Regions from separate parts of the Bradyrhizobium sp. WSM471 genome, predicted to be linked through region 1. Evidence: predicted binding sites of a transcription regulator. Region 1 holds the regulator's gene; the other holds the start of a gene.
What was found. The regulator PhoB, encoded in region 1, activates phosphate uptake and scavenging genes when phosphate is short. The targets are predictions, from matches to a motif close to TGTCATNNANCTGTCAT.
Positions count from the first base shown of each region.

Region 1 (5,784 bases):
ACACGACGGATTGCGGACCGTCGATCACCTCGTCGGTGACCTCCTCGCCGCGATGGGCGGGCAGGCAGTGCATGAACAGCGCATCGGGCTTGGCCAGCGACATCAGCTGGGCATTGACCTGATAGGGCTTGAGCACGTTATGGCGGTGCTCGCCTTCCTTGTCGCCCATCGACACCCAGGTGTCGGTCACGACACAATCGGCGCCGCGCACGGCGGCTTCGGCATCCGTGCCGAGCATGATCGGCGCGCCGGTCGCCTTGATGAAGTCGCGCATCGCTTTTTTCGGCGCGAGCTCCGGAGGCGTCGCGACATTGAGCTGGAACTTGAAGCGCTCGGCGGCGTGCGCCCAGGAGGCGAGCACGTTATTGTCGTCGCCGGTCCAGGCCACGGTCTTGCCCTCGATCGGGCCGCGATGTTCCTCGTAGGTCATGAGGTCCGCCATCACCTGGCAGGGATGCGAGCGCCGCGTCAGGCCGTTGATGACGGGGACGGTAGCGTTCGCAGCGAGCTCCAGCAGCGCATCGTGATTGAGGATGCGGATCATGATGGCATCGACGTAGCGCGACAGCACGCGCGCGGTGTCGGCGATGGTCTCGCCGCGACCGAGCTGCATCTCGGCGCCGGTGAGCATGATGGGCTCGCCGCCGAGCTGGCGCATGGCGACATCGAAAGACACCCGCGTCCGCGTCGAGGGGCGCTCGAAGATCATCGCCAGGGTCTTGCCTTCGAGCGGCCTGACCGGCTGATGCGCCTTCTGCTTCGCCTTCATCGCGGAGGACGCGGCCAGCATGCGCTTGAGCTCCGACAGCGGCAGCTCGTTGATATCGAGAAAGTGCTTCGGTGTTTTCTTGGGTGCTTTATCGGGCGACTTGCTCATCAGCTTGCCGCCCGCTTGTTGCCGGACAACGCGGTGCAGGCGCGCTCGAGCCGCCCGACGCTGTCCTCGATCTCGGCTTCGGTGACGATCAAAGGCGGCAGGAAACGCACGACATTGTCGCCGGCACCGACGGTGAGCAGCTTTTGGTCGCGCAAGGCGGCAACGAGATCGCCGGAAGGCACCACGGCCTTGATGCCGATCAGGAGGCCCTCGCCGCGCACTTCGCTGACGACATCGCTATGACGGTCGATCACGGAGGCGAGCTTCTGCTTCAGCAGCAGCGACATCCTCTGCACGTGGTCGAAGAATCCGGGCTTGAGCATGACGTCGAGCACGGCGTTCGCAGCGGCGATCGCGAGCGGATTGCCGCCGAAGGTCGAGCCGTGCGAGCCCGGCGTCATGCCGGACGCCGCTTCCGCGGTCGCAAGGCAGGCGCCGATCGGAAAGCCGCCACCGAGCGCCTTGGCCAGCGACATCACGTCGGGTTCGACGCCAAGGCGGCGGTACGCGAACAGATCGCCGGTGCGGCCCATGCCGGTCTGCACCTCGTCGAAGGCGAGCAACAAACCCTTCTCGTCGCAGAGCTGGCGCAACGCCCTCAAGAAGGCGGGCGTTGCCGAACGCACACCGCCTTCGCCCTGGATCGGCTCGATCAGGATGCCGGCGGTCTGCGGACCGATCGCCTTTTTCACCGCGTCGAGATCGCCATGCGCAACCTGGTCGAAGCCCTCCATCGGAGGGCCGAAACCTTCGAGATATTTTGCCGAACCCGTCGCGGCCAGCGTCGCCAGCGTGCGGCCGTGGAAGGCGCCTTCGAAGGTGATCATGCGATAGCGGTCTGGATGGCCCTTTGCCGCGTGATAGCGGCGCACGACCTTGATCACGCATTCCAGCGCTTCGGCGCCGGAATTGCAGAAGAACACGAAGTCCGCGAAACTTTCATTGCACAGGCGCGCGGCGAGCTTTTCGCCGTCCGGGCTCTGGAACAGGTTCGACATGTGCCAGAGCTTCGTGGCCTGCTCCTGCAACGCCGCGACCAGCGCCGGATGGGCATGGCCAAGCGCATTCACCGCCACCCCGGAGGTGAAATCGAGATAGCGCTCGCCGTTGGTCGCGATCAGCCAGCAGCCTTCGCCACGCTCGAAACCGAGGTCGGACCTGGCGAAAACGGGGAGCAAATGCGGCGCTGCGCTGTTAGTCATGACGGTCACTTGAATGTTGCGGACGGCGTGAGCGTGCATTGCGCAACGCACCATCGACCGGCCCGGAAAACGAAACGTGCCGCCTCTTGAGGGCGGCACGCACGACTATCTTAGGCCTGGTGAAACGGGTGTCAATGCCGCCCGGAAAGCCTCGCGAAACGCTGAATCCGTAGTCTTGCGGTGCCGATTTTGCGGGATTTAGCCACGGAACATGTGGAAGCGAGTCGGCGGACTCTTGCGCGGGAGTCACGCCATATTGTAGCGTTTGGATTGTCAGATACGACATCTCGTGCAGTGGTTCTGATCTTTAAGTCCTTATGTACCGGCGTAAACGTTCGGGCGTTCAAGACGCGCCCGGCGAGCCTTAAGGGATTCTGGCGGCACGGGTTTTTGAAGGCTTAGGCATTCGCTGCGAGGCCCCAGGATGGCTGGCGCGCAGCGAGGGAAAGGGTGCAATGACGGTTTTGACCTGGTCCGATGATCGCGTCGAGCAGCTGAAAAAGCTCTGGGAGGCCGGACTTTCGGCCAGCCAGATCGCGGCGGAGCTCGGCAATGTGACCCGCAATGCCGTGATCGGCAAAGTGCACAGGCTCGGCCTTTCGGGCCGCGCCAAGAGCCCATCATCGGCAGCGCCGCGGCCGCGCAAGGCGCGCCCCGCGCAGCACATGATGCGGGTGAGCCGCCCGATCTCGCGCGGCAACACCGCGCTGGCGCAGGCGTTTGAGGTCGAGGCGGAGCCGGATCCGGTCACCTACGACAACGTGGTGCCAATGAGCCAGCGGCTGTCGCTGCTGGAATTGAACGAGGCGACCTGCCACTGGCCGGTCGGCGATCCCTCCAGCCCGGACTTCTTCTTCTGCGGTGGAAGGGCGCTGTCCGGCCTGCCCTATTGCGCCCAGCACTCGCGCGTCGCGTACCAGCCGGCGTCGGATCGGCGCCGCGCACCGGTGAAGCCGGGTCCGCGCTAATCACGGCAAGTCGTCGCGCGAAGACAGTTCAATTGGAGTGTCGTCCTGGCGAAAGCCAGGACCATACTCCGAGCACGCAGTTGTTGCGCGAAAGGGGTCACTCCGAGTCTTCGCCAAACCACTCCCTGTGGTTATGGGTCCCGGATCAGCGCTCGCTTCGCTCGCTTGTCCGGGATGACGGCTGAGAACCTCAAGCCTGCAACCCTACACCTGCTCCGCCTTCGCGAAGCGATCATCCAGCGCGTAGCCGGCGCCGCGGACGGTGCGGATCGGGTCCTGCTCGCGGCCGAGATTGAGCAGCTTGCGCAGGCGGCCGATATGCACGTCGACGGTCCGCTCGTCGATATAGATGTCGCGGCCCCAGACGCTGTCGAGCAGCTGCTCGCGCGAGAACACCCGCCCCGGGTGCTCCAGGAAGAACTCCAGCAGGCGATATTCGGTCGGACCGAGATCGATCGGCCGGCCCGAGCGCGCCACGCGGCGCTTGTCGCGGTCGAGCTCGATGTCGCCAAAAGCAAGGACGGTGGCGAGCCGCTCGGGGCTTGCGCGCCGCAGCAGGCCCTTCACGCGCGCCAGCAGCTCCGGCACCGAGAACGGCTTGACGATGTAATCGTCGGCGCCGGTCGCAAGACCCCGCACCCGCTCGCTCTCCTCGCCGCGCGCGGTGAGCATGATGATCGGGAGCTGCTTGGTCTCGGGACGGGTGCGAAGCCGCCGGCACAATTCGATGCCTGACAGGCCCGGCAGCATCCAGTCGAGCACGATCAGATCGGGAATGTGCTCCTTGAGACGGGTGTCGGCGTCGTCGCCGCGCATCACCGTCTCGACGTCATAGCCGTCGCCTTCGAGGTTGTAGCGGAGAAGCTCGGTCAGGGCTTCCTCGTCCTCAACCACCATAATGCGTGCGCCCATCGGGTCGTCGCTCCTTAAGTGTTCGGTACCGTGTTGGCGAAGGTCGTCATGTCGCCCTTCGGCCGCTTGTCGGTGATCGCCTGGCCCTCGATCATGTAGAACACGGTCTCGGCGATGTTGGTGGCGTGGTCGCCGATCCGCTCGATGTTCTTGGCGCAGAACATCAGGTGAATACAGAACGAGATGTTGCGCGGATCCTCCATCATGTAGGTGAGGAGCTCGCGGAACAGCGAGGTGCAGATGGCGTCGACTTCCTCGTCGCCCTTCCACACCGCCATCGCCGCCGGCAGATCATGCGCGGCATAGGCGTCCAGCACCGACTTGACCTGCTGCTGCACGAGGTCGGTCATGTGCTCGAGGCCGCGGAACAGCTTGAGCGGATGGAAGTCCGTCTCCAGCGCCGCGACGCGCTTGCCCATGTTCTTGGCGAGGTCGCCGATGCGCTCGAGATCGGTCGCGACGCGCATGGCGCCGACGATCTCGCGCAGATCGACCGCCATCGGCTGGCGGCGGGCGATGGTGAGCACCGCGCGCTCCTCGATGCGCTTCTGCAGCGCGTCGAGCTCGGTGTCGGTGGCGACGACGCGCTGCCCGAGCGGGACGTCGCGGCGGATCAGTGCGTCGACGGACTCGACGATCATGCGTTCGGCGATCCCGCCCATCTCCGCAACCAGGCGGGTGAGTTCCTGGAGGTCGGTGTCGAAAGCCTTTGCGGTATGTTCGGAAGCCATGTCGCGTCTCCTAGCCGAACCGGCCGGTGATGTAATCCTGCGTGCGCCGGTCGGTCGGCGACGTGAAGATCTTGCTGGTATCGTCGAACTCGATCAGCTCGCCGAGATACATGAAGGCGGTCTTGTCGGAGACGCGCGCCGCCTGCTGCATGTTATGGGTGACGATCGCGATCGTGTAGTCCTCGGACAGCTCCTGGATCAGCTCCTCGACCTTGGCGGTCGAGATCGGGTCGAGCGCCGAACAGGGTTCGTCGAACAGGATCACCTCGGGCCGCACCGCGACGGTGCGGGCGATGCAGAGGCGCTGCTGCTGGCCGCCGGAGAGCGACAGACCGGAGGCGTTGAGCTTGTCCTTGACCTCGTTCCACAGTGCGCCGCCGCGCAGCGCCTTCTCGACGCGGCCGTCCATCTCGGACTTCGATATCTTCTCATAGAGACGGATGCCGAACGCGATGTTCTCGTAGATCGTCATCGGGAACGGCGTCGGCTTCTGGAACACCATGCCGACGCGGGCGCGCAGCAGATTGAGGTCCAGCTTGCCGTCGAGGATATTGGTCTGGTCGAGCATGAGCTGACCGGTGGCGCGCTGGCCTGGATAAAGGTCGTACATCCGGTTGAAGATGCGCAGCAGGGTCGACTTGCCGCAGCCCGACGGACCGATGAACGCCGTGACGCGATTGGCGCCGAGCGTCAGGTTGATGTTCTTCAGCGCGTGGTGCTCGCCGTAATAGAAGTTCAGGTTGCGCACCGTCACCTTCGGAGGCGCCTCCGGCAGCGCCGCCGTCTGCGGCAGACCCCCGGCCGCGCTCATCGACGATAATGAAAGATCACTCATTTTGCGGTCCTCTCGGCGCCAAGGATGCGCGCGCCAATATTCAGGGCAAGAACGGTCAGGGTGATGAGCAGCGCACCGCTCCAGGCCAGCTGCTTCCAGTAGGCATAGGGGCTCTGCACGAAGTTGTTGATGGTGACAGGCAGGTTCGCCATCGTCTTGTTCAGGCCGAGGCTGAAGAACTGGTTCGACAGCGCGGTGAACAGCAACGGCGCGGTTTCACCGGCGACGCGGGCGGTCGCGAGCAGCACGCCGGTGATGA
Region 1 covers NZ_CM001442.1:7,513,797-7,519,580, forward strand. The annotation lists gene argF (ornithine carbamoyltransferase) at 1-877, opposite strand, end outside; gene BRA471DRAFT_RS34405 (aspartate aminotransferase family protein) at 877-2,079, opposite strand; gene BRA471DRAFT_RS34410 (GcrA family cell cycle regulator) at 2,535-3,047, shown strand; gene phoB (phosphate regulon transcriptional regulator PhoB) at 3,252-3,959, opposite strand; gene phoU (phosphate signaling complex protein PhoU) at 3,974-4,690, opposite strand; gene pstB (phosphate ABC transporter ATP-binding protein PstB) at 4,701-5,525, opposite strand; gene pstA (phosphate ABC transporter permease PstA) at 5,522-5,784, opposite strand, start outside.

Region 2 (5,784 bases), 3.7 Mb from region 1:
TCATCAATTTCGCCCACGGTGCGCTCTACATGATGGGCGCGTTCGTCGCCTACTTCCTGCTGAACATCGGCGGCATCAACTACTGGTGGGCGTTGCTGCTTGCCCCGATCATCGTCGGCATCTTCGGCATGATCCTCGAACGGACCATGCTGCAATGGCTGACGGGGCTCGATCATCTTTACGGCCTGCTCCTGACCTTCGGCATTGCGCTGATCGTGCAGGGCGTGTTCCAGAACTATTTCGGCTCCTCTGGCATGCCTTACGCCATTCCGGACCAGCTCAAGGGCGGTATGAATCTCGGCTTCATGTTCCTGCCCATCTATCGCGGCTGGGTCGTCATCTTCTCGCTGGTAGTCTGCATCGCGACCTGGTTCCTGATCGAGAAGACGCGGCTCGGCGCCTATTTGCGTGCCGCCACTGAAAACCCGACGCTGGTGCGCGCCTTCGGCGTCAACGTGCCGCGCATGATCACGCTGACCTATGGTTTGGGTGTCGGCCTGGCCGCGCTCGCCGGCGTGCTGTCGGCGCCGATCAACCAGGTGCGGCCGCTGATGGGCGCCGACCTGATCATCGTGGTGTTCGCGGTGGTCGTGATCGGCGGCATGGGATCGATCATGGGCTCCATCATCACCGGCTTTGCGCTCGGTGTGATCGAGGGCATGACCAAATATTTCTACCCCGAGGCCTCCAACACCGTCGTGTTCGTGCTGATGGTGCTGGTCCTCTTGGTGAAGCCAACGGGATTGACGGGAAGGGCGGCCTGATATGACAGCCTTGACGGACGACACGCTGCCGGTAACCCCGCGCTCGATCCGCGATGAGATGATCGTGTTCGTGGTGATGGCGCTGCTGCTGGCTTCGGTGCCATTCACGGGAGTCTACCCGTTCTTCGTGATGCAGGCGCTGTGCTTCGCGCTGCTCGCCTGCGCCTTCAATCTCCTGATCGGCTATGGCGGTCTGCTGTCCTTCGGCCATGCGATGTTCTTAGGGACGGCCGGCTATTGCAGCGCGCATGCGCTGAAGGTCTGGGCGCTGCCGCCTGAACTCGGCATCCTCGTCGGCGTCGCCGGTGCCTTCGTGCTCTCGCTCATCACGGGCTATATCTCGATCCGCCGCCAAGGCATCTATTTCTCGATGATCACGCTGGCGCTGTCGCAGCTTTTGTACTTCATCTACCTCCAGGCGCCGTTCACCCATGGTGAAGACGGCATCCAGGGCATCCCGCAGGGACGCATGTTCGGCGTCTTCGATCTGACCAAGCCGACCGTGCTCTACTATGTGGTTCTGGTCGGCTTCCTCGCCGGCTTCTTGCTGATCTTCCGCATCATCAACTCACCGTTCGGCGAAGTCCTCAAGGCGATCCGCGAGAACGAGCCGCGCGCGATCTCGCTGGGTTACCGCACCGATCAGTACAAATTCCTGGCTTTCGTCCTCTCGGGCACGCTGGCCGGATTTGCCGGTGCGCTGAAAGTCTTCGTGGCGCAGAATGCCTCGCTCACCGACGTGCACTGGTCGATGTCGGGCGAAGTCGTGCTGATGACGCTGGTCGGCGGACTCGGAACCGTCTTCGGTCCCGTGGTCGGCGCCTTCGTGATCATCGCCATGCAGCAATATCTGGCGGGGTTCGGCCAGTGGGTGACCGTGATCCAGGGCTCGATCTTCGTGATCTGCGTGCTCACCTTCCGCCGTGGCGTCATCGGCGAAATCGCGCATTACTTCCGGCGGTCACTGTAAGTCGTTGATATATTGGAAGATGTACTGACGGGCGAAAGCGGTGGATGATCCGGCTCCACGGGCGTGAGGTGGCACGCGCGTGGATCGAAAATGGTCTATGACAGTTTTATGACGGCCCGCTCGGGCCCAGGCCATTATCCAACCGGTAGTCTCTCCCCCATGATGCGATTGTTTCGCGCTTTCTTGCCCAAGGAAGAACGGTTCTTCGACCTGTTCGACCGCCACGCCCAGACCGTGATCCAGGGCTCGATCGCGCTCCAGAGCATGCTCAACGGGGGCGAGGAGACGCCGGTCTATTGCCAGCGCGTCAACCAGTTCGAGAACGATGCGGACAACATCACCCGTGAGGTGCTGACCGCGGTGCGCCGCACCTTCATCACCCCGTTCGACCGCGGCGACATCAAGAACCTGATCACCTCGATGGACGACGCCATCGACCAGATGCAACAGACCGCCAAGGCCGTGATGCTGTTCGAGGTCCGCAGCTTCGAGCCGCCGATGCGGGAGATCGGCGGGCTCCTGATCGAATGCGCCAATCTGGTCGGTCGTGCGCTGCCGTTGATGCAGAAGATCGGCCAGAACGTGGCCATGCTGACCGCGATCACGGAAGAGCTGGGCAAGCTGGAAGGCCGCGTCGACGATCTCCATGATATCGGGCTGAAGGAACTGTTCCTCAAGCATCGCGACGGCAACGCGATGGATTTCATCGTCGGCGCAGAGATCTACGACCATCTCGAGAAAGTCGCCGACCGCTTCGACGACGTCGCGAACGAGATCAACAGCATCGTCATCGAGCAAGTTTAGGGCAGGGGCCACGCCGTGGATGTTGCGTTGGGTCTTCCCGTCCTGGTCGGATTGATCGCCGTCGCGCTGCTGTTCGACTTCCTGAACGGCCTGCACGACGCCGCCAATTCGATCGCGACCATCGTCTCGACCCGCGTGCTGCGGCCGCAATACGCGGTGTTCTGGGCCGCGTTCTTCAATTTTGTCGCCTTCATGGTGTTCGGGCTGCACGTCGCCCAGACCATCGGCACCGGCATCATCGATCCCGCGATCGTGGATGCCCAGGTGATCTTCGCGGCGCTCGTCGGCGCCATCGTCTGGAACCTGGTGACATGGGCGCTCGGGATCCCATCGTCCTCGTCTCACGCGTTGATCGGCGGCTTGTTTGGTGCCGGTGTGGCCAAAGCCGGCCTTTCGGCGGCGGTCTGGAGCGGATTGTCCAAGACGGTGATCGCCATCGTGCTGTCTCCGCTGGTCGGCTTCCTGCTCGCGATGGTGCTGGTTGCGATCGTCTCCTGGGCTTCGGTGCGCTCCACGCCCTTTGCCGTGGATCGCGCCTTCCGAATCCTGCAATTCGCCTCCGCCTCGCTCTATTCGCTCGGCCATGGCGGCAACGACGCCCAGAAGACCATGGGCATCATCGCCGTGCTGCTCTATTCGCAGGGCCAGCTCGGCGGCGAATTCTTCGTCCCCTTCTGGGTGGTGCTCTCGTGCCAGGCCGCGATGGCGATGGGGACCTTGATGGGCGGCTGGCGCATCGTCCGCACCATGGGCCTGCGCATCACCAAGCTGACCCCGATGCAAGGCTTTTGCGCCGAGACCGGCGGTGCCGCGACCCTGTTCATGGCGACCTTCCTCGGCGTTCCCGTCTCGACCACCCACACCATCACCGGCGCCATCGTCGGTGTCGGCGCCGCCCGGCGCCTCTCGGCGGTGCGCTGGAACGTCGCCAGCTCGATCGTCTATGCCTGGGTGATCACGATGCCGGCCTCGGCCATCGTCGCCGCGCTCTCCTGGTGGGCGGTCAAGATCTTCCTCAGGTAACCAGCTTCAGCCCGACGATCCCGGCGACGATCAGCCCGATGCTGGCGAGGCGGAACGCGGTGGCCGGCTCGCCGAACAGGATGATGCCGAGCGTCGCGGTACCGACCGCGCCGATGCCGGTCCAGACTGCATAAGCGGTTCCAATCGGCAGCGATTTGAGGGCGAGCCCGAGCAGGATGATGCTGCCGGCCATGGCGCCAAGCGTGAGGACCGACGGAACGAGCTTGCTGAACCCCTCGGTATATTTGAGGCCGATCGCCCATGAGACCTCCAGCAGACCGGCGACAAACAGGATGCTCCAGGCCATGACGACCCTCCATTCAAGGCAGGGGCGTCCCCGCGACTGGTGTGCTGATGGGAAGGGAAGGCCGTCCCTCCCAACCTGATCCCAGGCCGGATATGGGACTGGCCGGAAGGCTCCGCAATCACCAGATGAGGCTTGATCAGGCTCATTTTCCCTGCCAAACGCTGCCGCAATGTCCGACATCGCCACCACAGCCGAATCGACGGCCCGTTCCTCGCTTGCCGCTGAAGTGTCGCGGCGGCGTACCTTTGCGATCATCTCGCATCCGGACGCCGGCAAGACCACGCTGACCGAAAAGCTGCTGCTGTTCGGTGGCGCCATCAATCTGGCCGGCCAAGTCAAGGCCAAGGGCGAGCGGCGCAACACGCGTTCGGACTGGATGAAGATCGAGCGCGAGCGCGGCATCTCGGTCGTGACCTCGGTCATGACCTTCGAGTTCGAGGGGCTGGTGTTCAACCTTCTGGACACGCCGGGCCACGAAGACTTTTCGGAAGATACCTATCGCACGCTCACGGCGGTCGATTCCGCCGTCATGGTGATCGACGCTGCCAAGGGCATCGAGGCGCGCACCCGAAAGCTGTTCGAGGTGTGTCGTCTTCGCGACATCCCGATCATCACCTTCATCAACAAGATGGACCGCGAGAGCCGCGACGTCTTCGAGCTTCTGGACGAGATCGAGAAGACGCTGGCGCTCGATACCACGCCAATGACCTGGCCTGTCGGCCGCGGCCGCGAGTTCCTCGGCACCTATGACGTCGTCAATGGCGGCGTGCGCCTGCTCGAAGGCGGCGGCGCCAAGACCGGCGCGGCGCAGCAGATCGAGATCGCCGAGCTCGGCAAGCTCAACGCCAATCTCGACGTGTCGGCGGTGAAGGACGAGCTCGAGCTCGTCACCGCAGCTTCAAAACCGTTCGAACTCGAAGCGTTTCGCGAGGGCCATCTGACGCCGGTTTATTTCGGCAGCGCGTTGCGCAATTTCGGCGTCGGCGACCTGCTGCAAGGACTCGGCAAGTTCGCGCCCGAGCCGCGCGCGCAGGAGAGCGACCAGCGCAAGGTCGAAGCCACCGACCCGCGCATGAGCGCCTTCGTGTTCAAGATCCAGGCCAACATGGATCCCAACCACCGTGACCGCATCGCCTTCGCTCGCCTCTGCTCCGGCAAGCTGAGCCGCGGCATGAAGGCGAAGCTCGTGCGCACCGGCAAGAGCATGCCGCTGTCCAGCCCGCAATTCTTCTTCGCGCAGGACCGTTCGGTTGCGGACGAGGCCTACGCCGGCGACGTCGTCGGCATTCCCAACCACGGCACGCTGCGCATCGGCGATACGCTGACCGACGGTGAGGATTTCAACTTCGTTGGCGTGCCGAGCTTTGCGCCGGAAATCGTCCGCCGCGTACGTCTTACGGATGCGATGAAGGCGAAGAAGCTGAAGGAAGCGCTTCAGCAGATGTCGGAAGAGGGTGTTGTGCAGGTGTTCCGCCCGCGCGACGGCGCGCCCGCGCTGGTCGGCGTCGTCGGCGCGCTCCAGCTCGACGTGCTCAAGGCGCGGCTGGATGCGGAATATTCCCTGCCGGTCGAATTCGAGGTCAGCGAGTTCCAGCTCGCGCGCTGGGTCTCGTCGGACGACCGCAAGAAGCTCGACACCTTCATCGCGGCCAACACCTCCAGCATCGCCGACGATGTCGACGGCGATCCCGTCTATCTGGCGCGGAACGAGTTCTATCTCGGCTACACCAGGGAACGGGCCGAGGGCATCGAGTTCACCAACGTCAAGGACGTCAAGAAGAAGGGGTAGGGGCGTTCCGCCCCACCGCGGTCATGCCCGCGCAGGCGGGGCATCCAGTACGCCGCAGCCTCTCGGCTCAATCACAATCGCCTCTGGGATACTGGATCGTCCGGTCGAGCCGGACGACGACACCGCG
Region 2 covers NZ_CM001442.1:3,838,739-3,844,522, forward strand. The annotation lists gene BRA471DRAFT_RS16870 (branched-chain amino acid ABC transporter permease) at 1-764, shown strand, start outside; gene BRA471DRAFT_RS16875 (branched-chain amino acid ABC transporter permease) at 766-1,734, shown strand; gene BRA471DRAFT_RS16880 (DUF47 domain-containing protein) at 1,894-2,538, shown strand; gene BRA471DRAFT_RS16885 (inorganic phosphate transporter) at 2,554-3,561, shown strand; gene sugE (quaternary ammonium compound efflux SMR transporter SugE) at 3,554-3,868, opposite strand; gene BRA471DRAFT_RS16895 (peptide chain release factor 3) at 4,038-5,657, shown strand.
Region 2: BRA471DRAFT_RS16880 (DUF47 domain-containing protein) is a predicted target of PhoB. The motif match lies at 1,832-1,848, and genes of this name have one in related genera.